DNA from 3 places in the Anabaena sp. CCY 0017 genome. Region 3 is predicted to be linked to each of the others. Evidence: riboswitches for the same ligand, from Rfam matches in the RefSeq annotation. Region 3 holds a riboswitch; each other region holds the start of a gene.

Evidence for each region. A riboswitch is a leader RNA that binds a small molecule or an ion and turns the genes downstream of it on or off. The one in region 3 is predicted to bind cobalamin.
Region 1: linked by a shared signal. The riboswitch ahead of ACM0OW_RS04775 (DUF1636 domain-containing protein) and the one ahead of cobG (precorrin-3B synthase) in region 3 are both predicted to bind cobalamin.
Region 2: linked by a shared signal. The riboswitch ahead of ACM0OW_RS12765 (hypothetical protein) and the one ahead of cobG (precorrin-3B synthase) in region 3 are both predicted to bind cobalamin.

The regions. Positions count from the first base shown of each region.
Region 1 is NZ_CAWUDG010000003.1:65,429-73,400, reverse strand. Features, by position in the region: gene ACM0OW_RS04780 (class I SAM-dependent methyltransferase) at 189-1,037, opposite strand; gene ACM0OW_RS04775 (DUF1636 domain-containing protein) at 1,194-1,622, opposite strand; cobalamin riboswitch at 1,644-1,851, opposite strand; gene ACM0OW_RS04770 (ankyrin repeat domain-containing protein) at 2,627-3,091, shown strand; gene ACM0OW_RS04765 (SagB/ThcOx family dehydrogenase) at 3,078-4,364, shown strand; gene ACM0OW_RS04760 (hypothetical protein) at 4,383-4,757, shown strand; gene ACM0OW_RS04755 (hydrogenase maturation protease) at 4,823-5,284, opposite strand; gene ACM0OW_RS04750 (hypothetical protein) at 5,478-5,900, opposite strand; gene ACM0OW_RS04745 (WD40 repeat domain-containing protein) at 6,156-7,217, opposite strand; gene ACM0OW_RS04740 (DUF1294 domain-containing protein) at 7,354-7,972, shown strand, end outside.
Region 2 is NZ_CAWUDG010000008.1:173,524-181,495, reverse strand. Features, by position in the region: gene ACM0OW_RS12770 (DUF4912 domain-containing protein) at 1-3,482, opposite strand, end outside; cobalamin riboswitch at 3,810-3,958, shown strand; gene ACM0OW_RS12765 (hypothetical protein) at 4,065-4,310, shown strand; gene ACM0OW_RS12760 (TonB-dependent receptor) at 4,374-6,374, shown strand; gene ACM0OW_RS12755 ((2Fe-2S) ferredoxin domain-containing protein) at 6,402-7,268, shown strand; gene ACM0OW_RS12750 (hypothetical protein) at 7,414-7,554, shown strand; gene ACM0OW_RS12745 (ABC transporter substrate-binding protein) at 7,644-7,972, shown strand, end outside.
Region 3 is NZ_CAWUDG010000001.1:1,900-9,871, forward strand. Features, by position in the region: gene cbiE (precorrin-6y C5,15-methyltransferase (decarboxylating) subunit CbiE) at 1-397, opposite strand, end outside; gene ACM0OW_RS00020 (hypothetical protein) at 618-827, shown strand; cobalamin riboswitch at 955-1,112, shown strand; gene cobG (precorrin-3B synthase) at 1,161-2,645, shown strand; gene ACM0OW_RS00030 (precorrin-8X methylmutase) at 2,712-3,338, shown strand; gene ACM0OW_RS00035 (precorrin-2 C(20)-methyltransferase) at 3,341-4,045, shown strand; gene cobJ (precorrin-3B C(17)-methyltransferase) at 4,188-5,957, shown strand; gene ACM0OW_RS00045 (PAS domain S-box protein) at 6,147-7,972, opposite strand, start outside.

The DNA of each region.
Region 1 (7,972 bases), on a different contig from region 3:
TATACTCGTGCGATCAAACTTAAAAAAGGTGATATTATTTCCTGAACAATGTCTGGATGATAACTCCTCAGCCACCGCATCTTCAAGTTAATCACCTTTTCAAACCTTTACTCCGCACTTGCTTGTACAGACGCGATTTATCACGTCACTCTCTTGTTCAGACGCGATTTATCACGTCTCAAAACTTTTTATAACTGCCAAAGTTGAATTTGGTAACAAAGATGATTATCAAAAATTTCTCGTGCAGCTAGACCCTCGGCAATTGGTTTCTCTAACCAACGTTTAAAAGCCCAACTTCCTATTTTATATATAGGTGGAACTGCTATTTTAACAACATCAGCAATATATTTAAATGTGGTTAATCCAAAAGTCCGAAAATTACTCAGACATAAGTCAATTGTTGGTGCAATTGATTGAGAAATATCTTCACTTTTAATTAATTTAAATCCAGCCTTTTCTAAAGCTGCGTGGAGGTCATCAGCAACATGACAGTTAGAAAAAATTCCTTCTTTGTATTCGGCATCCAAGCGCATCATATCTGCTATTAGTAAGTAACTACCACTATTAAGTAAACGCGCAGCACCTTGGGCTAAATCTTCCACAGCCATATATTGGCTACTTTCACTAAATAGAACTAAATCATAGGAATGTGAAGTCTGAAATTCTTCAAATGTCGTTAAGTAGAAAGGTATTTTACCGTTAGTATTTTGAATAAATTTCTCTTCTTGGATTGCATCGGGTGCTAGTCCTTCAACACTCAGTCCACGTTCCCATAGTAATTTTGCATTACCACCAATACCACAGCCTACATCCAGTACAGATTTGGTTCCTTCAGGGATGAAACTAAACAGTTTAGTTGTATAGGCTTCTTGTGCTGTACGCAGCTGAGTTATGGTCAATTCTTCATCAATATTTGGTATTACTTCCCAATAGCCATAATGTAGATAGGAGGAACCTGTGAGTCCCATATAGTAATCTATGGCTGCATTTTGGTAGCGTGTTGCTTTGGAAATCTTAATTGACTTTGATTTTTGCATTTAGGGTTAAGGTCAGCTTGGCGAAGGTATTGGTATTTAATCACATTATTCTGATCAAATACCAAATTTCGCCTGCTGTCTCACGCAGAGGCGCACCAGACGCAAAGAGGAAGATATGAGATGCGATCGCCTAATTAGTTTGGAAATCTGGTATTTTTAATTACAGAGTTCTTTTTCTGGAGATTTTATCAGAGAGGGCGTAGATACTGCTGGAATTCTTGCCAAAATTCCTTTCTTCAATGGTTCTGGGCGTTCACTCCACGGTAATAAACCTTCTGGGTGAGCATAATATTTACTCGCACACTCGAATACTCCAGCAACTGCTGCGGGTGACAAATCAGGAGAAATATCACCAAAAAGATATGTAGATTTATTATATGCAGCAAAGGATACCACACAAGAGCGATCGCAAGCGCTCATGCAGTTCACTGGCTGAAGAATAAATTCTGTGTTCAATTCCCAATTGGGATAATGTGCTTGTAAGTGTTTGAGCAACTGCTCTCCGCCACTTTCGCCCACACGCTTACCATCTTCCCACTTACTCGCACAAGTGGTGCAAACAAATATTGTATGTTCTGCTGTCATCTATGCCTCGTAGATTTTAGCTAAAGTTACTTTTATATCGGCGGGTATTCTGACTTACGCAGTTTTAAATTTCAACTTGGGGATTTTAGACTGTTCGATGCAATCTTATATCTCAAATTAAAACTCTAAAATTGGTTTACAGCTGCGGGACAGTGCCGGATTTACACCAGACTTTCCCCCTTACCTCTAATAGCTGATTTCTATTAGAACCGGATATATGAGAATCTATCATACTTTCGTCAAATTTATGACATTATGAATTATAAAATTCATAGAAACTGGTCTAGGAGTAACAACACTGATAACAGTAGGTAAGCTAAATTACTGTGTACTTGACAAAAAGTTTGCTTGTTTAACTAAACCGTATTGGTATTTTACCTACGAGGATGTGTTAAAAAGCATATCTAAATTTGCTTAATGTCTAATAAACATCTCCGACAAAGAATGTAGAGACGTTTCATGGAACGTCTCTACAAAGGTTCCAGATAACCCTTATTTTATTTTCACTAGATGTCTAATTTATTATATTTTAAAACTGAAGTGTAGCTTTAGCTGCATTTTTAAGTTTCCTTTTGCAAATCAACTCTAAGATGTCTTGGAATCTTTATAAATGATTCATAATTTAAAGTTATCAGAATGATAATATATAAATAAGCTAAATTGTTGCTCTTGAACCTAATCTTCAAGAAAAAGCGATTATAGATTATTTCCGACATTTCTATTTTAATTTTTGTTCAGTTAAAAATTAGGCAGAAATTAAGATAGGTGCAAGAATAAGATAGCGAAAATCTGCGTAAATATTCTTCTAAATTTAACCTAATTTATTTAGGTACAAATAAATGCCAGACTGAGGTCATGGGGTGTTTCAAGCTACCAATTAATCTCCTAGCTAGAGTTTTTAACGACTCCCATCATTAGGAATGCCATAATTTTTTATTTATAAATAGTAGGCTATCCCTACTATTCACATTGCTGAGTCAATTTAGAAATATCAAGGATGAGTTATGAATCAGATCAAAAAGCAAAAAATGAGTGAAGTCACCAAGCAATGGCTGCTCGCAAACGGCTATAATACCCAAAATTTAAATCAACAAGGTGAAAATGGTGATACGGCTTTGATGAAAGCTACCAGAGAAGGAGTTTATGCAGTTGTCAAAGAATTAATTGATTTGGGGGCAAATATTAATGCTAAAAACCATGATCGGAATAATGCTTTATGGTTTGCTTGTTTCGGCAATCATTATGAGTTAATTAGCTTACTTCTAGCTGCAAGAATTAACATTAATAATCAAAATGATAACGGCGCAACTGTCTTAATGTATGCAGCATCAGCAGGAAAAACAGGTGTGGCTAAATTACTTTTACAACACAATCCTAATTTGGATATCAGAAATTTAGACGACTATAAAGCGATAGATTTCGCTAGCAATATCGAGATTTTAGGATTACTCAGAAATGCCTCAAAGTAAGAATTTAAAGACAGCTTACCACGATGCAACCAAGCATTCTTACTTATCTGTACAGATTAATCCCAATTATGTAGATGCTTCAACCCAGCCAACTGCATTTAAAGTTTATCCCAAGTTTTATCGGCGGGTGAAATTAAATGTCAATAATCCTCTGCATTCGTTTATTTGGTTAACCAGTGCAGTTACGCTGAAAAAAGCTTATAAAGATGTACCCTATAAACTCCGAGTAAATCCCTCAGCAGGGGCTTTATATCCGACAGAAGTGTATGTCCAAGTGCGCGGGATGTCGGGAATGATAGATGGGATATATCATCTGGAAGTTGAGAATAATTGTCTAACTCTCATTTACGAATTAATTGATGATGGGTTAGAAAGTTATATTATACCGGGGAAAAGTATCAAGGGGTACATCTTTTTAATTAGTTGCGTTTATTATAGGTCTAGCTGGAAATATCAGGATAGAAGCCTGAGATATTGCTTTTTAGATAGCGGTCATCATTTAGGTGCGATCGCAGCATCAGCCTATTTGCATAACAAAGATATACAACTGATTTTTGATTTTGATAAACTTGCTCTCAATGCAGTTTTAGGCTTTGAAAATAAAGAGTTTATCACTGCGGGGGTAATCTCTGGTGAGGTGCAAGAAAAGCCAGTCAGACGTTTAAGGCTAAAGGTTCCTTTTGTCTGTGGGACAGATTATTTTGAAGCTAATGAATTTATTGAACATAGCTATGAACTAACATCTGTACAGCAAAGTGCAACACAGCCACTAGTACAGCCACAGTTTAACTTTGATCAGGATAAATTTTATCAAGCTGTTTGGAATAGACGTTCCATTAGACGTTTCCGGAAGCAGTTTATTTCTCAAGAAGACTATTTATATATCTGGCGACAAATTGCACAATCGATACCTACAGAAAATTTTGAGGAAATAGAAATTTACTCTGTTGTGCATCGAGTTGAGGGGATATCGCCGGGATTATATCAAGGTACGCATCTGCTAAAAGCAGGTAATTTCGGGGAACGGACGGGTTACTTATGCGTGAATCAAGCGATCGCGAGAGATTGTGCTGTAACTTTGTTCTTTGTATCTAACTATATCAATTATCAAACCGCTATGCAATTAGCTGGTTTTTTCGGACAAAGAATTTATTTGGTGAGTAATTATTTGGGAATTGATTGTAGTGGAATTGGTGCTTTTTACGATGATGAAACCCAAGAATTATTACAAACCGATAAAGATGTTCTCTATGGGATGGCTATTGGCAAATAACTAGGATCATAAAGAGAGATGGCGAACAATAATTTTTATTTTAATAGTGATGATTCTCGTCCTAAGCAGCCGACATCGGCAGATATTATACTGCGTCAACAATTAGAGTATTCTATTAGTAGGTATTTTTATGAAGGGTGCGATCGCACTATTCAAAACCTGCTGTCTAATTGTCGCTGGTATGTCACAACCCTTGCTAATGCAATGACATTAGTAATTGAATGTCCTGATCAAGTGACTAATTGGCGAGTTTTGCAGCAAATCGTACCAATGGGAACGTTACTAAACTCCATCATTACCAGTGCTAAAATCCGTGTTTGTCCCCCAGATAGTCAAGGTATACCCTTTGAAATGAGAGTAGATGAACTGTCTGTTTATCGTGATTGGGCATAAGCTATAATTCGTAATTCATAGTGCCTCTTTCAGAGGAGCTTCGCTAACGTAATTCGTAATTGATTTTACTGCCTGATTAGGTTAGTTAATTGTTTAAATACTAAGTCAGCAGAATGTTGGACTATGGGACTTAATTCTAGTCCTAAATCAAGGTTTGCGGCTTCAATTAGGTAAACTGTGACATCTTCGGGAAACTCATTTGCAAATATTTTCCTTCCAGCAGCTAAAGCATTATCCCAGCGAAAATCATGTAAATTATAACTAGGTTCTGGTAAAGCTTCTAGTTCTTCTCCTGGGACTTTAAATATAGCACCTGGTTCTGAATTTGTGGAACTAGCATCAAGAATTATTAATGTTTTACTACCTCTGGCTTTAAACATTACTTCCATCCCTGCGGTTCCACAGTCATACACTCGCACATCAGGATGAGGATTTGCAGCTAAATATTGTTGTAGGCGTTGGGCAATAATTACGCCTACAGCATCGTCACTGCGGTTAAGATTACCGCAACCAATGATAGTTAGCATCGGATATTATTAATTTTTTATACATCTGTTAAAGTAAAGTCTTGGCGACTGGAAGTCGCAGCTACACAGACAAAACCCAGCGACCTGGGTTTAAAACTTTGAGTTTCTTTATAGTCCGCGCAGGCGAACTTCCCGTAGGGAAGCCGCTACGCGTCATGTTTGTGTAGTAGCGATTTCTAATCGCCCAAAAATTTTAAAACTTTACATCATATTTGTGAGCAATTTCTGTGAATTTTTCACATTGCTTTTGTGATGCGTCAGTTAATATCATTTCTGCTTGTTCTGGAGTATTACCTTCTTTAGGAATTAAATACTTGACGTAAAGTGCGATAAAATCGGCGACAACAGCTAAACCAGATAAACCATGTTTGTCAGCTTCCTTACCAGCAATTGCAGCTACTAACCCGGCTTTAATTGGGTCTGGCTTAACCTTCATAAACTGGTCAATTAGCTTAGGAACATACTCTGCTGGTGGCAAGTTATTTAACTTACTTTGGTCTGGAGTAAAATTACAACCTGCGGCTTTTGCCTGTTCTAAAACACACCATTCTATGAATTCTTGCAGTGCTGCTTCAGGAAGAAGAGGGAGATATTTATGTAACGCTATATCAGGCACAAGCTTACCTTATAAATTTATGTTTTTTGAAGTGCATCACAGCTAGACTAACGCATTAGCTCTATTCGTTTTAGTGTGTTATGCTACTAGAGTTCCATAAATATTTATAATACAAATATAGGGAGATTAAATCACTACTATTTTTCGGTATAAATAAGCATATCATATAAAATGATTGTGTCCTTGCCTTTAACCTAAAGAATGGATTTAAAACCGTAATTATCAAAACAATATTATTCGGTTGAGATTTGAATTTTAGGGACGTTGCAACACTTGAATTTTTCTGTTACTACTATTTGAATCAGTGATAATTCCGGCTAATATTTTGCCATCAGGACTGACAACCAAATTGTTCATTTGCTTAATTTGCTGTTCGTCCAGAATTGCTTCTATCTCGGCTGTTTGCAGATTCCACACCGTCAGCCACTTCTTTGTATTACCAATCAGAACATCACGGCTCAGGGCAATAGAAGATGGTTTAAATATGCGACGATTAAAGCGTTCCTTGGCTGTTATTTGTCCTGTTTTTAAATCAGAGACTTGCACCTCAAAAGAGCGTTTTCCGGTTCGTTTGGTGCTAACCAGTCTTTGCCCATCTAAACTAATGCGTACTAACCGCCAAGGGTGAAAAGATTTTTGCAGGACTTGTTGCTGGTTTGTTGCGACATCCCACGCTATAAGTTTATTGTTATTACCCGAAGTGAAAATTACCGTTTTGCCATCTAGACTAATGTCATCGAAATAGAATGATGGTAATGCTGCTTTTTGTTTACCTGTGGCCATATCCCAGACCTTGATCTCAGCCTCCATACCATGATCAACACTAATAATAGTTTTGCCATCAGAGGAAATATCAACATTAGTCACACGACCAGAGTGACCTTTGAGTATTTGAGGAGGTCGATCTGAGGTAAGGTCCCAGATGCGAACGATGCGATCGCCACTACCAGTAACAACCGTTTTACCATCAGGTGCGATCGCCAAAGCATTAATTGCACCTGAATCACTCCGTAGCGTTTTTTTCAACTCTCCTGTTTGCAGTTCCCAGATTTTAATTGTTTTATCTTGACCGCCACTGATTAGAGTTTGACCGTCCGCACTGATCACAATAGCAGATGCGGTAGGATGTCCTTCTAGGGTGCGAAGCACGGAAAAATTGCAGTACGTAGATTCACTAGTATCCTCGGAACAGTACTTATCCCTGTATCGAATAAAGGCAAAAACTTCCTCCGGAGAACCAGGAATCAAACTTAGAGCGATGGCTACCACAATCCATAAAACTTGCACCTTCCAGTTACCGGACTTTAAATTTTTCATCAGCTTTCTCCAACTCAAATTTCACTATCGCAAATTAACTTACGATTTTTTACAATAAATATGCAAAATTTGAATTGCTGTGATCTGTAAGTATAAATAAGGGCATACTATACAGCAGGTATAGTACAACGTGTATATGAAACCTTTTATACGTAAAGGACGAGTAATTAAGTGGAAAGATGATCGGGGTTTTGGTTTTATAGAGTCCAGCGCTGGTAGTCAAGAAGTATTTCTTCACATCAGCGCATTTAAAGACATTAACCGTCGTCCCCAAGTTGGTGATATTATTTGTTATCAACTCGCAGTTGAGCAAAACGGCAAGTTACGCGCGTGTAATGCTTCGATTGAAGGGATGATGGTATTAAAACCTATATCTGGGTCCTCATCTTCTAACACACCGATGAAGTTGAAATCCAAACCTATGGTGAAATCGTCATCATTAGTCTTCGAGACATTACTTTTATCTCTACTACCTGGCTTGGGTTCCATCCATTTTTTATTGACTACAGGCATCCCAATTCCTCTCATCCTTTATCCTTGTATGAGTTTAATTACCTTAGCACTGTACGCTGATGATAAATCTCGTGCAAAGAAAGGACGATGGAGAGTGCAAGAAAAGACCTTACATCTATGCGAATTCATGGGTGGTTGGTTAGGTGCATTTGTTGCCCAACGCCAATTACATCACAAAAGTAGCAAAGCTTCTTATCAAGTTGAGTTTCGGATAATAGTAATTCTTCATCTTGTATTTTGGT
Region 2 (7,972 bases), on a different contig from region 3:
TGTTTGTCAGTTGTGGATATATACCAAGTAGCATAAGCCCACTTGGGAGTCCGGGTTTTCAGGAGAATACTACTCTCATTCTGGGTTGTGGATAAATCCACTAATTCTGTGTCTGCTGTTGATATATTGTCATCTGTGGTATTTGTTAAGGGTATACCAAAGATGCGAACCCTGGCAGAACGAGCAATTGTTACCCAAATATCACTATCTGTAACATAACCTATTTCGGCAATATAATCGCGATCGCTTTGGGGAATGGCGAGATATTTCTTTTCTATCCCTGACTCTAGTTTATATTCCTGTCCCAATTCTGGAGTCTGATAACTCAAGTCTAAATCCGTGACATCATACAACCGCACCACTAATTGAGAAATGCCATTATTTGCTAATGTTTGCTGGTAAGTTTCACTAATAGACCAACTCGCAGCCGCCCATTCAGCATTTTGGGGCTGGAGGACAATACTTTGCTCCCCATCCAGATTCAGAACTGGGTCTTCTGTAGTATCTTTCAGGGGTGTATCAAAGACGCGCACCCTGTCAGAACGGGTAATTGTGATCCAGCGATCGCCTTCGGTGACATAACCGATTTCGGCTATATAATCATGATCACTGTCAGGAATGGCGACGTAAGCTTCTATCCCGGACTCGATTTCATACTTTTCTACAAATTGCGGAGTTTGATAACTCAAGTCTAAATCTGTCACATCATACAACCGCAACGCTAATTGAGAGATATCGTGATTGGCTAATGTTTGCTGACAACTTTCACTAATGTACCAAGTCGCATAAGCCCATTCAGGATTGCGAGGTTTGACAACAATACTTTGTTCCCCATCCAGATTGATAACTGGGGCTTCTGTGGTATCTTCTGGTGAGGCTGTATCAAAGACGCGCACCCTGTCAGAACGGGTAATTGTGATCCAGCGATCGCCTTCGGTGACATAACCGATTTCGGCTATATAATCATGATCACTGTGGGGAATGGCGACGTAAAGTTCTATCCCTGACTCGATTTCATACTCTTCTACAAATTGCGAAGTTTGATAACTCAAGTCTAAATCCGTAACATCATACAACCGCAGCGCTAATTGAGAGATGCCATTATTTGCTAATGCTTGCTGACAAGTTTCGCTAATGTACCAACTCGCATAAGCCCATTCAGAATTGCGAGGCTTGAGAACAATACTTTGTTCCCCATCGAGATTTACGGGGTCTTCTGTGGTATCTTCCACGGGTGTAGCAAAGACGCGAATTCTTTGGGAACGGGTAATTATTACCCAGCGATCGCCTTCGGTGACATAACCGATTTCGGCTATATAATCATGATCACTGTGGGGAATGGCGACGTAAAGTTCTATCCCTGAGTCAATTTCATACTCTTCTACAAATTGGGGAGTTTGATAACTCAAGTCTAAATCTGTCACATCATACAACCGCAGCGCTAATTGAGAGATGCCGTTATTTTCTAATGCTTGCTGACAACTTTCACCAATGAACCAAGTCGCATAAGCCCATTCAGCATTGCGATACTTGAGAACAAGACTTTGCTCCCCATCTACATCAAACCACGTAGGCTCTGTTATATCACTTAGCACTTCCCGCTCATTTTCCAGACCTGTGCCTTCAAAAGTTGCACTATCTGCAAAAATATCTATTTCCTCTGACAAATTATTGCCGGGTTCAGCTGCATCTGCTACCACATTTAATATATCTTCCGTAATATCTGGGAGTGATGGATGTGAAATGACCACATTTTCTGATATTTTTTCATCCGATGGCGGTAAGATAGTCTCATCACAATTACTGAACACCATTGTGTCATCATCATCATCGTGCTGAGACGAAACATTGTATTCTGGAGCAATATCACCACCTAAATCCGTAGTTTCAGTTGCAAAGATATCATCATCGTTCTCAGACCAAAGATTATCTGCTGTCGCCATATTACCAGCTAAGTCTGTAGTTTCCGTTGAGAAGATATCCTCAATTAAACCTAAATCTGGTTCTACTTGGGGCTGTTCTGCTATTTCGTCACCAAAGTCTTTAATTTCGCTATTTTCCGCCTCAGATACCACTTCTGAAAGAGGTAACTCTTCAGAGACAACTTGAGGTACATCTGGTAATTGAGGGTATGGAGTATTGACTACGGCTGCTGGTGCTTCTATATCCCAGAGTGAATCAGGATTATCAAAAGACTCTGTTTCTGTAGAATTACTCTCGTCATTAGTTTTAAGAGGTGATTTTTCTTCCAGGTGTTCACCCATAGCTGCTACTGCTCCTGCTGTTAAAGCGTCATCATTGGACGGCATTTCAGGGAAAGGTTCACTCACAGGAGTATCAATACTTATATTATCTATTGCCACTTCATTTTCCATAGATTCCTTGAGATTTGCATCTGTGGTTTTATTTTGAGCCTCAGTTGCCCAGATGCGTGACCGGATAAGCCACATTAGTAAGACAACTATCACGGATATAGGTAACAAAAGCCACCACAGAGGTATATCTTCAAGATTAGTTTCTGGAGATTGCTGTTCCTCTGATACAGTTTGGGTATTGGCGGGTGCTGTTTGTACTTCTCCCTGGGCGATGGCTGCGGCTGCTGCGGCTCTACCTGTTTCTATAGCTTGCTGTCCTGGTACTGCGAGGGTAAAACCGAGGAAATTGGCTACATTGGGGCTAGGATTCTGCCTGTAAGCATAAACTAAAGGCTGGGAATAGGGATAATTCGGATTATCTGGCAAAATATCATTGATGGGAATCACGCGCACATTTGACAATTGCGACACTTGATGAGCCATTGCATAGCTAATGCCGTCATTGCCTAATTGCTTGACAATTTCGGCAGTGTTATCCTCCTCTATCTGGGTAGCATTAGAGCCTGTGGCAAATTCAGCCCCGGTAAAAGCTGGATAAGTGCGAAATGTATTGCGGGTATCGCTCGTTTCAGGGCGGTCAATGAATCGAATTGTACCTTCAGATGCGCCTATTTCTGACCAATCTGTAATCTTTCCCCGGAAGATGTCGGCGAATTGTTGATCAGTTAAACCACCCTGAAAAGGATTATCTGTACTAACTATGATGGCAATATTTTCTCGTTGAAATGGTAATTGTACCAGACCTTGGGCTTGTTCATCTGGAGTCAAACCACGGGCGATCGCAACTAGATCAACAGTACCATCTATTAAAGCTGATATAGCCACATCAGCACCATTGCTGGCAACTTCTACATTAGCCCCCGAAAACTCTTGCTCAAAACCTTGTTTTAAACTTTGGTTGATTGCAGCCAAATTCATAGAACCATCAATCCGCACCGTAGTTCCATCTTCCACACTTGTCGGTAGTGGAAAAGAGTCAGCGTCAGTGGCAGATTGTGCCAGCACTGGTGTCGGCACGAACAAATGTACTGCCATAGGGCTAGTAGCTAAGGACAGTAATAATGCCAGACTGACTATCGCACTATCTTTTTTTTCTTGTTGCCACATAATGCTCTTTATCTAGGTACAGAAAGCCGGATGGTCTTAATTTTATCTTTTAATGCAAGAGGAGACGCGCTAATTATACATCTGGTGTCAAATTTCTTCTAATTTTCTGTTGACCAAGACTTAGCGAGTCTGAAAAAGTCATAAAAATTAACTATTTATGCCCAAATTACCTCTATTAGCAGTTGACAAAACAGTTAGACAGAATAATAATCATTATCATTACCATCTGGGTAACAACCTTTTGTATCTAATCTTTCCGGCAACGCAACTTTTTTTGTACAAATTTACACTTTTATAGTAATATGATTGAATCAAAAAAGTCAGTTCTTATGGCAAGCATCCATCAGACGTAACAGGTAACTCCTGTATTACGGGGGAAAGTTCGGTGTAAATCCGGCGCTGTCCCGCAGCTGTGAAGAGATAATAATTGTTTTTGTCTCTGAGTCAGAATGCCCACTGACGTAACTTCCAAGCAAACACCTATCTGCGAGGCACAGATCATGTATAGAACAAAAAAACTTGGTCAGCACAGGTATTTATTAAAACAGAATTAAACCCACAATTTTTGTAGGATGCGTTTTCGTGCAAAGCAACGCACCAGCACATAAATTTTTGCTGAGTTCAGGTATTCCCTTAACTGGAAATTTTTTGTGGCTGAATTTGGATATACAGCGCCTTGCAAGTAAACCAGGCAGACATCTTAACATGATAAATCTTCTGGAGTGGGCATCCTGTCGTCGTGTAACTCAATACAGCCAGCATATTTGCAAACAATTAACTAATCAACCTGAAATTCATCGGCGTTTATCGGCGTTTATCGGCGGTTAAAAACTCATGTCCTAGACTCTACAAGCAGTCTAAATCACACCCATACTTAAACAGAGAAACTAGATGCCTAAAATTTCTTGGCAATGCGGGATCAACTTACTGATTCTGCACACAATTTATAGTAGTTTATCATCAGGATATGTTATGGCTTCAGAACCAGAACCAGAACCCGATATTGAACTGACTGTAATTGAGAAACTCTTAAATCAAAGAGTCTCTTCACCTTTGCGGCGTGATGGCACAGTTGAAGATTCTACACGCCCTGTGTATGTAATTACCCAAGAAGAAATTGAAGCTAGAGGGGCGCGAACAGTCAAAGAAGCCCTGCAATTTCTCCCCGGTGTCTTAGGTGATGGTACAGTCGGTACAGGAGTTGGTGCATTAAGCGGTCAATTTATTCGCGGTTCTAACACCGGACAAGTTTTAATATTACTCGACGGGAGACCAATCAATAATTTGGGTTCTGGTGGTTTTGACCTTTCGGAAATTACCACCAATAATGTAGAGAGAGTAGAAGTTTTACCAGGTGGTGGTTCTACCTTGTACGGTTCCGATGCTATTGGGGGTGTAATTAACATTATTACTCGTCGTCCCACAGAGAAAATTACCACCGAAGCGGGAGTGACTCTGGGCGCGTATGGATTAAATCAGCAAACCATTCAAAATAGCGGGAGACAAGGTGATATATCTTGGGTTGTGGGTTATAACCGTACCCAGGCGCAAAATAATTTTCCTTTTTTCATTCCCGAAGCTAATTTTGAGGGAACCAGGGAAAACGATGATGTTCTGTTTAATAATTTTAACGTCAAATTAGAAGCAGATTTAGGGAATAGAAACACCTTAACTCTTTCTACTTTATACTTAGCTAAAAATCAAGGCGTACCAGGAGGAGTAGCGATTCCTGAACCACAATTTGGTCAAGGATTTTTCAATTCCTTAACTCCTAATAATCGCAAATATACAGACCAAGTTTTAGCTGACTTAACTTGGAACTCTCAGCTAGGTCAAGGAAATGATTCTTTATTAACAGCAAAGATTTACACAGACTTTCTCAACACTCGCTTTGACAGACCCACTAACCAACTAGACAATAGACAAACTTCCTACGGTATTCAAACACAGCATAGCTGGAAATTTGCCGACAATCAAATTTTAGTTTATGGCTTTGACTACCGCAACGTCTCAGCAAATAATAGTACCTTAAATTTTGCTGATAATATTAGAACAGTTAGTTATGACGGTAGTATTAGTCAAGGAGCATTATTTGCTAGATATGAAGTAGATATCACACCTAACCTCGGTGTCAACTTAGGTTTGCGCCAAGATTTTAACAGTTTAGCTAATGGTTCCTTTACATCACCCAGTATCGGTGCAAGACTAGCAGTTTCTGAATCTACCACCCTGAGAGCCAATTATATCAGAAATTTTCGTGTACCTACGCTATCTAACTTATTTGGTCAAGGTGCTAGATTTGTGGGGAATCCCAATTTACGACCCGAAAAAGGTGATAGTTATGATATTGGTATTGACCAAAAACTAGGTAATATTGGTTTACTACGCTTAACATTTTTTCAAAATACCATATCGGATAATATTGCTTTTGACTTTGGTGTTCCTATAGGTTCATTTGAAAATATTGGCTTAGTGCGTACCAGAGGAATTGAAGCAGCTTTGAATGTGCAACTAGCCAAGAATATTTTTGCCTTTGCCAATTATACTCTGAATGACCCACAAATATTAGAAAGTAGCAATTCTGCGGAAGTAGGTAAAGAGTTACGCTTCGCAGGTGCAAATAGTTTAAATGCCGGAATTTCTTATGAAAATGCTCAAGGTTTATATTTAGAATTTCTCATGCGTTCTCTCAGTGGCTATCCCACAAATAATACCAACACAGAATTTTTGTCAGGTTATACTACCTTTGATACTAAACTGCGAATTTCTCTGAGTGATAACCTTGTACTTAGTGGTAGTGTAGATAATATTTTCAACCAACGCTATCAACTTTTTGCGGGTTTCCCCGACGCAGGTAGAGTTTTTCAAGTTGGTTTAAGATCCACATTCTGAAAAATTTCGTAAAAATTGGTAAATACCATGACGCAATTTAATCCTTGGGTAACACCATTAAATCTGATGACAACAGAACCTCTGCTTTCAGGAGGTAGAGTTGAGTATGAAGATTTTCCTGCCAATACAGATGTTTTATCATCATTGCTGTACACCTTATTTCAGGAAAATTGGCATCAAGTAGGAGTCGGTCATGTTGCCGAAGGTGGTGTATTAGAACTGGAATTTACTGCTGCACCTAAATTGTGTATTCTTTACGATGGTTATTTAACGGTAGCAGCTGAAGGTTGGCATTTACATTTATGTATTGAACCAAGTTTAGGGGGACCAGAGTGTAAAACCCCATTGAAATTAAGACAAAAACGTCAAGTTAGTCGGGCTGCTTTTTATCGTCGTTTTAATGCAGAAGGAAATCCCAGAAGTTGGGGAATTAAATTTTGGAATGGTGCAAATGTAGAGGTAATGACGATATTTTTCCCTAATCCTTTTGTGGAGGATGAGAATTTATTACCAGAGGGTAAACCTAATTTAGCTAAGTTAGCGCTGTATGAGGAAATGCGGGAAATTTATGTGTTAGGAAAGCAGCCGATACCATTTACTCGCAATCCTTTAAAGCGTTCTTATATCTCAGTTTGTACTTCTGGGCGTTGTCTTCCTTCTCGGAAGTGGGAACCGACTTTTACAGCTTTAAAAGCATCTGTGGAAAAAGCTGGTTTAGATATTGAAGTGAGAACTTCTGGCTGTTTGGAGGTTTGTAAGTTGGGACCAGTGGTGTTTAATTCTGAGGATAGGAGTTGGTATACTCGCGTTACTCCTGATGTGGCGGAAATTATTGTTGAGGAACATTTGGTGAGGGGTAATAAGGTGAGGGAATATTCTTATCCCCCAGAGTAAATATTTGTTTGTAGTAAGGACTTTAGTCCTTCCTGAAACCACCAAAGTCCGGGAGCATCCCAAATTTGTAAGTTCAATCTATAGGAATCCGATTTGATTATTGAAAAAATCTAAGTATATGTAGGGTGTGTTTCATAAATCAAATATGAGTCCTATATTTATGGGATTTTGGCTTACAGAAGAATGGAAAAACGAACCGCAAAGACGCATTCGCGTAGCGTCTCCCCTTCTCCCAAAGGGAGAGGCTAGCGCCAAGGGAGAAGAACGCCAAGGTAAGAGGGTTTAATAGGTTTTTTACATCAATCTTCTATGTTTTTACTAAATTGGGATGCTCCCCAAAGTCCTAACTACAAACCAGAAAAATAGCACCGGAATATGATAGTTATAAAACATCATCAACGTAAACTCAACTTTTTTGTCTGTCTATTATTCTTAGTTGCTACCTTAATTATCTCTTGTAACAATACAATTCCCCAGGGTAGCAGCGCTTGTAATCAAGAATACAATCCTAATATTGATTATTTTCCCGCAAAAGTGAGCGTTAATTATGCGACTGGTTTTGATGTGGAGTATTATAAACATTACAAAGTTGTCACGGTTAAAAATCCTTGGCGGAATGCTAATACGGGTTTTCAATATGTTTTAGTGCAGTGTGGCGCACCAGTACCGCCGGATTTTTTAGAAACGCAAGTAATTACTGTCCC
Region 3 (7,972 bases):
AAGCTGGACGACCGCACAAACTCAAGGTTTCTATATCAGTGAAAGACCATCCCAGTTTGGCACAGGCGAGGCTGAAGGTAGACGGTGCAGGAATAATCGTAATTTCCTCTAGGGGAATTTGTCGGGTAATGGTGACACCGATACCATAACAGCAGGGGTCGCCACTGGCTAATACACAGATTGATTCACCCCGACGACGGATAATGTCGGCTATGGAGGTGCTAATGGGAGATGTCCAGGCTATTTTCTGACGTGGGTCATCTGGTGGGAACATGGCTAAATGGCGATCGCCTCCGACAATCACTTCAGCTTGGTCTACTAGAGAACGAGCGATCGCACTTAAACCCTGTAACCCATCTTCACCAATCCCCACAATCGATAGCCATTTCCGTGTCATAGAAGCTGTAATAATTTAACTAGATATTGCGGCTTTGACTGCGATTAAGAGCAGTTATTCTAATCTATTAATCAGGTTTTAACTCAACACTCCCAAGTTTGATGTTTATAACTTTTACTCGTGTGTTATAATGAGTAAGCATTACAACTGTTGAACAGGTAAAATATAGAAATATATATTTACTTGGGTTAATGAAATTTCACAATTAGGTTGGTATTAATTGAAAATTAAAGCGTTGGATGTCAAAGCAGGCGATCGCATTATTGCCTATTGCAAGAATAAAATGCAAGTTTGCAAGGTGAAACGCATATTAGAACCTGGTTCTAGCAACATCACACTATCTGTATTCACATCCGAGCATTATCGGGGATGCTTAGTTTCCTGTGTAGTCCGGTTCCAGTGTGACACCTTAGTTGATTTAGTACAATAAAATTAGTAGAATTTTGCGTAATTAGCCCAAAAAATGTCACAGGCTTAATCTCTGGTTTGTCAATAAATTCTCCAAATATATCAAGTGATATATTTAACTGAATATTAAAAATATGCAGCATCCAGCGAGCTGAATACCTGATCATGTTAAATTAATAAAGCTAAGAGTTGGGAAACTCCGGTGAAATTCCGGGACTGTGCCGCAGCTGTAATGGGAAGGCCAAAACAGAGCATTGAGTTTTTTACTTGCCAAGTCAGAATGCCAACCATAGCAGTGTATTAAAGACACACTCACTATCTACTGCCTGCGTCGCACAGGGAAGGAGTTACAGTTTTGCTGTCCGGTTTTGCCTTATGTCCTGGTTTGTTTTATGATACAGCCGCCCAAGATGGGATATTATCTCGCATCAGAATACCAGGTGGAATTCTGGATAGTCAACAGTGTCATGCAATCGCAGATATAGCAGAGAATTACGGGGGCGGTTATGTTGATGTTACCAATCGCGCCAACCTCCAAATCAGGGAACTGCGTTCGGGAATAAATCCAGCAGTTCTCAAGCATTTACAAAATATCGGTATCGGTTCTCGCAATTTTGCTGTTGACCACATTCGGAATATTATGACCAGCCCCACTGCTGGTATTGATCCCCAAGAATTAATTGATACTCGTCCCTTTGTGCAAGACTGGGAAAATTATATCGCCGCACATCCTCAGCTATCAGGACTATCAGCAAAATTTAGCGTTTGCTTTGATAGTGGTGGTAAAGTTTCGGTGTGCGATCGCCTCAACGATATCATGTTTGCTGCTGTCTTAATTGACGGGAAAGTTTATTTTCGGCTATGTCTCAGCGTCGGTGTCAAGGGAAAACCACCCGTTGATATGGGAATTGTCTTATTACCAGAGTTATGTTTGCCACTTTTGGCAGCTTTAGCAGATATTTATCTCAATTATACTGACCCTAACAGTCGGCGCAAGCTGCGTTTGCGAGAGCTGTTAAATAACTTAGGTTGTGAAAATTATCTGCAAGAAGTTGAACAACGTCTAGGTTTTAACCTCACCCCTCAGCGACAGTTGAATAAAACCAGTCTCGAAAAAAATTCAAAATCTAACTATCAACATATCGGCATTCATCCCCAGCGTCAGCCAGGCTTATTTTATATTGGCGTGGTTTTACCGTTAGGTAGGCTAGAGAGTCAGCAAATCCGGGGTTTAGCTGATTTAGCCCAAAAATTCGGTAGCGGGACTCTGAGGCTAACTCCTTGGCAAAATTTACTCCTGACTGATATTCCACAGCGATCGCTTACCGATGTCAAGAGTGAAATCGCTGCTCTAAAATTAGATATATCGGCAAGTAATATCAATACTGCATTAGTTGCCTGTTCTGGTAATAAAGGTTGTGCAGCATCTGCCACAGATACTAAAGGTGATGCTTTAGCATTAGCAAAATATCTCGAAACTCATGTTAGTCTGAATCACCCAGTTAATATTCACTTTAGCGGCTGCGAAAAATCTTGCGCCCAACATAGTCATAGTGATATTACCTTGCTCGGTGTCAGTCTAGAATCAGAACATGGAACCTTGGAAGCTTATCATATTTATGTTGGTGATAGCTGGCGTAGCGAAGCCATAGGTGACAGCAACCAAAAATTTGGTCGTCAACTCTATCAATATGTCACAGTGGCCGAACTACCTGTATTGTTAGGGCAGATGTTACAAGTTTATAAAATTCAATGCCGAAATCCTGATGAATCCTTTGGAGAATTTGTTAATAGATATGGAATTGCCCAATTACAGCCGTTATTCTCCCCAGTGAGTTAGGGTTATTTCTGTTAACTTGCGTGGCATAGCCATTACCATTCACCATTCACCATTCACTATTTTCCCATGTCTGACTACATCCGAGATGCTAACGAAATTTACAGTAAATCCTTTGCCATTATCAGAGCAGAAGCCAACCTAGATGTGCTGCCGCCAGATGTAGCAAAAGTGGCTGTACGCCTGATTCATGCCTGTGGAATGACTGATATCGTCAATGACTTGGGATATTCATCAACGGCAGTACAGACTGGACGCGCAGCACTAGCAGCAGGTGCGCCGATTTTGTGTGATTGCCGAATGGTTGCCGAAGGTATTACGAGAAAGAGACTACCTGCAAACAATCAAGTTATTTGCACTCTTTATGATGTGGAAGTACCAGCGTTAGCTAAACGTTTGGGTAATACGAGATCAGCTGCTGCGGTGGAGTTGTGGCGATTGCACTTAGAAGGGGCAGTGGTAGCAGTTGGAAATGCACCGACAGCATTATTTCGGTTATTAGAAATGCTGGAAGAAGGAGTGCTGAAACCAGCGCTAATTTTAGGTTTCCCCGTAGGATTTGTGGGTGCGGCAGAATCAAAAGCAGCATTGGCAGCAAATAGCAAAGGTGTACCATTTTTAACATTACATGGTCGGCGTGGTGGCAGTGCGATCGCCGCCGCAGCAGTTAATGCCCTAGCAACAGAGGAAGAATAATCATGCAAATCAAAGGCCGTCTCTATGGAATTGGCGTAGGGCCAGGTGATCCCGAACTATTGACATTGAAAGCACTGCGACTATTACAGGCTGCCCCTGTGGTAGCTTATCAGTCAGCAGTAGATAAAGAAAGTATAGCGCGAGCGATCGTTTCCCAATATCTCACCGGGAATCAAATCGAAGTGCTGTTTCACCTCCCCCGCGCCTTAGAACCAGAAACGGCCAATTTGATTTATGACAAAGAAGTTGCACCAATAGCCGAACATCTAGCAGCAGGAAGGGATGTAGTGGTGTTGTGTGAGGGTGATCCGTTTTTTTACGGTTCTTTCATGTATGTTTTCACCCGTTTATCTGAACACTACAAAACCGAAGTTGTACCAGGAGTTTCTTCACTTATGGCTTGTCCTGTAGCCTTGGGTGTACCATTCACTTATTACAACGATATTATGACCGTTTTACCTGCCCCCATGCCGGCAGAAGAATTGACTACGCACTTACTAGCAACCGATGCGGCGGCGATAATGAAACTAGGTCGCCATTTTACCAAAGTGCGAAATGTTTTACATCAATTAGGATTGGCATCACGAGCATTGTATATTGAGAGGGCAACAATGACACAGCAGAGAATTGTACCCCTGGATGAAGTTGATCCCGATCAAGTACCCTATTTCTCAATGATTATCATCCCAACCAAAAATCGACTATAGGTTTAATAACAACTTCTAGTTATGATTCGTATTTATTTGAAAAACCACAGGCTTAAATTACCTAGCCATACACGAAAGATTATCTGTGTCTATATGTGGTTTGATTTGAAAGGATATCAAATTTTACAAAATATCTAATTAAATGATCACAAAGATTGTACCTGCCGTTGTGGTACTGGGTCAAAACAGTGTACCAGTAGCCCGAAAAATCATCGATGTCCTGCCAGGGGCGACATTATACGGTTTGGCAGGACGCACATCTGGTGTTGATGTCACTTTCACTAACTTCGGTGATACAGTGCGCGAGTTATTCGCAGAGGGAACACCGTTAATTGGTATTTGTGCTGCTGGCATTCTGATTAGAACCATCGCACCAATGCTTTCTGATAAAAAACAGGAACCGCCAGTATTAGCTGTAGCTGAAGATGGAAGTGCTGTGGTTCCGCTTTTGGGTGGACTGAATGGCGTGAATGATTTGGCGCGACGCATTGCTGAGGAACTTGATGTTAAACCTGCAATCACTACAACAGGTGATATCCGTTTCCGCACAGCGCTATTATCTCCTCCTCCTGGATATCATTTAGCCAATCCAGATGACGCGAAGAAATTTATCTCAGATTTATTAGCTGGGGCGCAAGTCAAGCTTGAAGGTTCAGCACCTTGGTTGAGTAATAGTCAACTACCGATAGACCCCAACGGCGATTTAACTATTCAGGTTACAGAACAATTAGTCACTCCTGCACCCGACCGCCTGGTTTATCACCCAGCAACTATAGCGATTGCGCTGAACGCACGCTCCGCGAACGCCATCAGTGATACTGTTGATCTAGCTTTAGTACAACAATTGTTAGCAGATGCCGAACTTGCCCCCGCATCAGTAGCTGGAATATTTGCACCTATCAACATGGCGAATAATCCCAGCTTAAAAGCCATTGCTAACGCCTTTAAAGTACCTACACGCTTCTTTACCTCAGATAAACTAGAAAATTTGACAGCACAAGGTTATAGCCCAGCCCAAGCCATAGCCATCAACGCCACTGGTTCGTCTCCCTTATCCTCCTCATCTTCCCACCTAGCGATCGCCATTGCGCCCAAACCCATAGACCCCAGCACCATAGGTCAAGCACAGGGGCGGTTAGCCATTATTGGCACTGGGCCAGGTGGTTCACAGTGGATGTCTCCAGAGGTGAAAGAAATACTCAAATCTGCAACTGATTTAGTGGGTTACAAAACATACATAAATTTAATTGGTTCTCTCGCTGATGGTAAACAACTGCATGAGTCCGACAACCGTGAAGAAATTGCACGGGCAACAATGGCGCTGGATTTGGCAGCACAAGGGCGGTATGTAGCCGTAGTATCTTCTGGTGATCCTGGGATATATGCAATGGCTGCGGCTGTATTTGAGGTATGCGATAGCGCAGCGCTCCGTAGGAATCGCAACCCCAAACCGGAATGGGATAGTATAGACATTCATGTTGCACCAGGGATATCAGCGATGCAAGCGGCGGCGGCGGTTATTGGTGCGCCTTTAGGACATGACTTCTGCGCGATTTCCCTGTCTGATATTTTAAAACCTTGGTCAATTATTGAACAACGAATTGCTGGAGCTGCTGAAGCTGATTTTGCGATCGCCTTTTATAATCCCGTGTCCACAGAGCGCACTTGGCAACTAGAAGCAGCGAAAAATATTTTGCTGAAATATAGAACACCAGACACCCCAGTAGTATTAGCCAGAAACATTGGCAGACCAGGGCAGATGGTGAAGGTAATCAAACTTGACCAATTAACAGCAGATTCAGCCGATATGCGAACAGTTATTCTAATTGGTTCCAGCCAAACCCGAACAATTCAGCGTAGTGATGGCAGCATTTCCGTTTATACACCAAGACAGTACATTCAACAAATCTAAGCCTACGCTACACTATGGCTCTAAGCGCAGTCATACCCGGTTCGCGAAAGTTTTAGCAGAGCTTTTTAATTACTGAAAGCCTTGATGTAGGGGCGGGTTTACAGATATGTTCAATTACCAATATTATTTGAATAAACCCACCCCTACTTGGTTTCTACTCAGCACTCAGCACTCAGCACTTTGCTATAATTACTGACTAATAGGAATTTCAATTAAAAATTCTGCACCTTGTCCAGGAATGGAATTACAAGATAACTTTCCATGATGTTTATCTACTATAATCTGATAACTAATAGATAGTCCTAATCCTGTACCTTTACCCACATCTTTAGTAGTAAAGAAAGGATCAAATACTTTTTCTAATGTTTTTTCGGGAATTCCTCGACCATTATCTGCAATACGGATTGCTACTGTGTTTGTATTCACAACTTCAGTAGTAATACGAATTTGTCCTCCTTCGCCAACAAACTCTTCTTCCACAGCATCAAGAGCATTACTTAAAATGTTCATAAAGACCTGATTGAGTTGTCCAGGATAGCATTCAATTGTAGGCAAATTACCATACTCCTTGATAACTAATATCTCTGGATGATTTGGTTTGGATTTCAGGCGATTTTGCAGAATCATCAAAGTACTATTAATACCATCGTGAATATTTACCTGTTTAAACTCGGCTTCATCTAAACGAGAAAAACTTCGTAGAGATAACACAATTTCCCGAATCCTTTGGGTTCCTATTTGCATAGAATTAAGCAATTTAATCAGGTCTTCTTTCAGAAATTCCAAGTCGATAGCGGCAATTTCTGCTTGAATTTCCTCCGGGGGATTGGGAAAGTGTAGTTGATAAAGTTCTAGGAGACACAGCAAATCTTCAGTATATTCACTGGCTGGGATGAGATTACCATGAATAAAATTAACTGGATTATTAATTTCATGAGCGATCCCCGCAACCATATTCCCAAGTGAGGACATTTTTTCACTGTGAATAAGTTGAGATTGGGTGCGTTGGAGTTCGTATAGGGTATTTTCTAAATTTTGGGTTTGTTGCTGCAATTTGATTTCAGCTTGTTTGCGATCGCGAATATCACGTGTAATCGTCGCTAAACACAAAGGCTCACCAGTTTCAGAACTCTTAACTACGAACACGTTAAAATCAACGGGAATTGCTTCTTCCGTCTGAAGATTCCGCAAACGATATTCACCTTGCCACAGACCATGTTCCATGACAGTAGGTATAATTCGCTGCTGCATATCTTCTATATCTTCAGGAAGCATATATTCAAGAATATTGAAATTTTTGGCAACTTCTAAGCTATCAACACCCACTAACTTGAGTCCAGCTTCATTAATGAATAGGGATTGTCCTTCTAGAGAAGCGCAACCAATCAGATCACTACTATTTTCAATTAGTGAAACAAACATTTCTCGGTCTTGTTCGGCTTTTTTGTGTTCTGTGATGTCGGTCACTGTCACCACAAGCTGATTAATGCGTGAAGCATTATCAAACAGTGGTGTAATATTCAAGAGCCACCAAGAATGTTTTTCATCGGCACAGAAATATTCTTCAAAGAATATGCTTTTGCCAGACTGAATACATTGTCTGTAATGATGATGATGAATATCCGCCATTTCATCTGGTAGTGCCTCAGCCATCAATTTTCCGACAAAGGATTCCAAATATATGGGGCTAGTTCTCAAAATAGCTGGATTAAATTTGACGTAACGAAATTCTTCCTGATTTTCTAAAATGTCCAAGACATAAATGCCATAATCCACATTTTCCCAAATGCTTTGTAAAAACTGTGCCTGCTCTTGCAGTTTTTTTTCTGCTTGTTTGCGTTCGCGTAGCGCTGCTTGCATATCGCTAATATCAACAAAACAGCCATACCAGATGATTTCACCTCCTGGCTGAAGTTCTGGGCGAGATACTGCCTTGATCCATTTTTTTTGACCAGAGACAGAGGTAGTTTGCCACTCATATTCAAAGTTTTGCATTGTTTGGGCTGAGTGGGCGA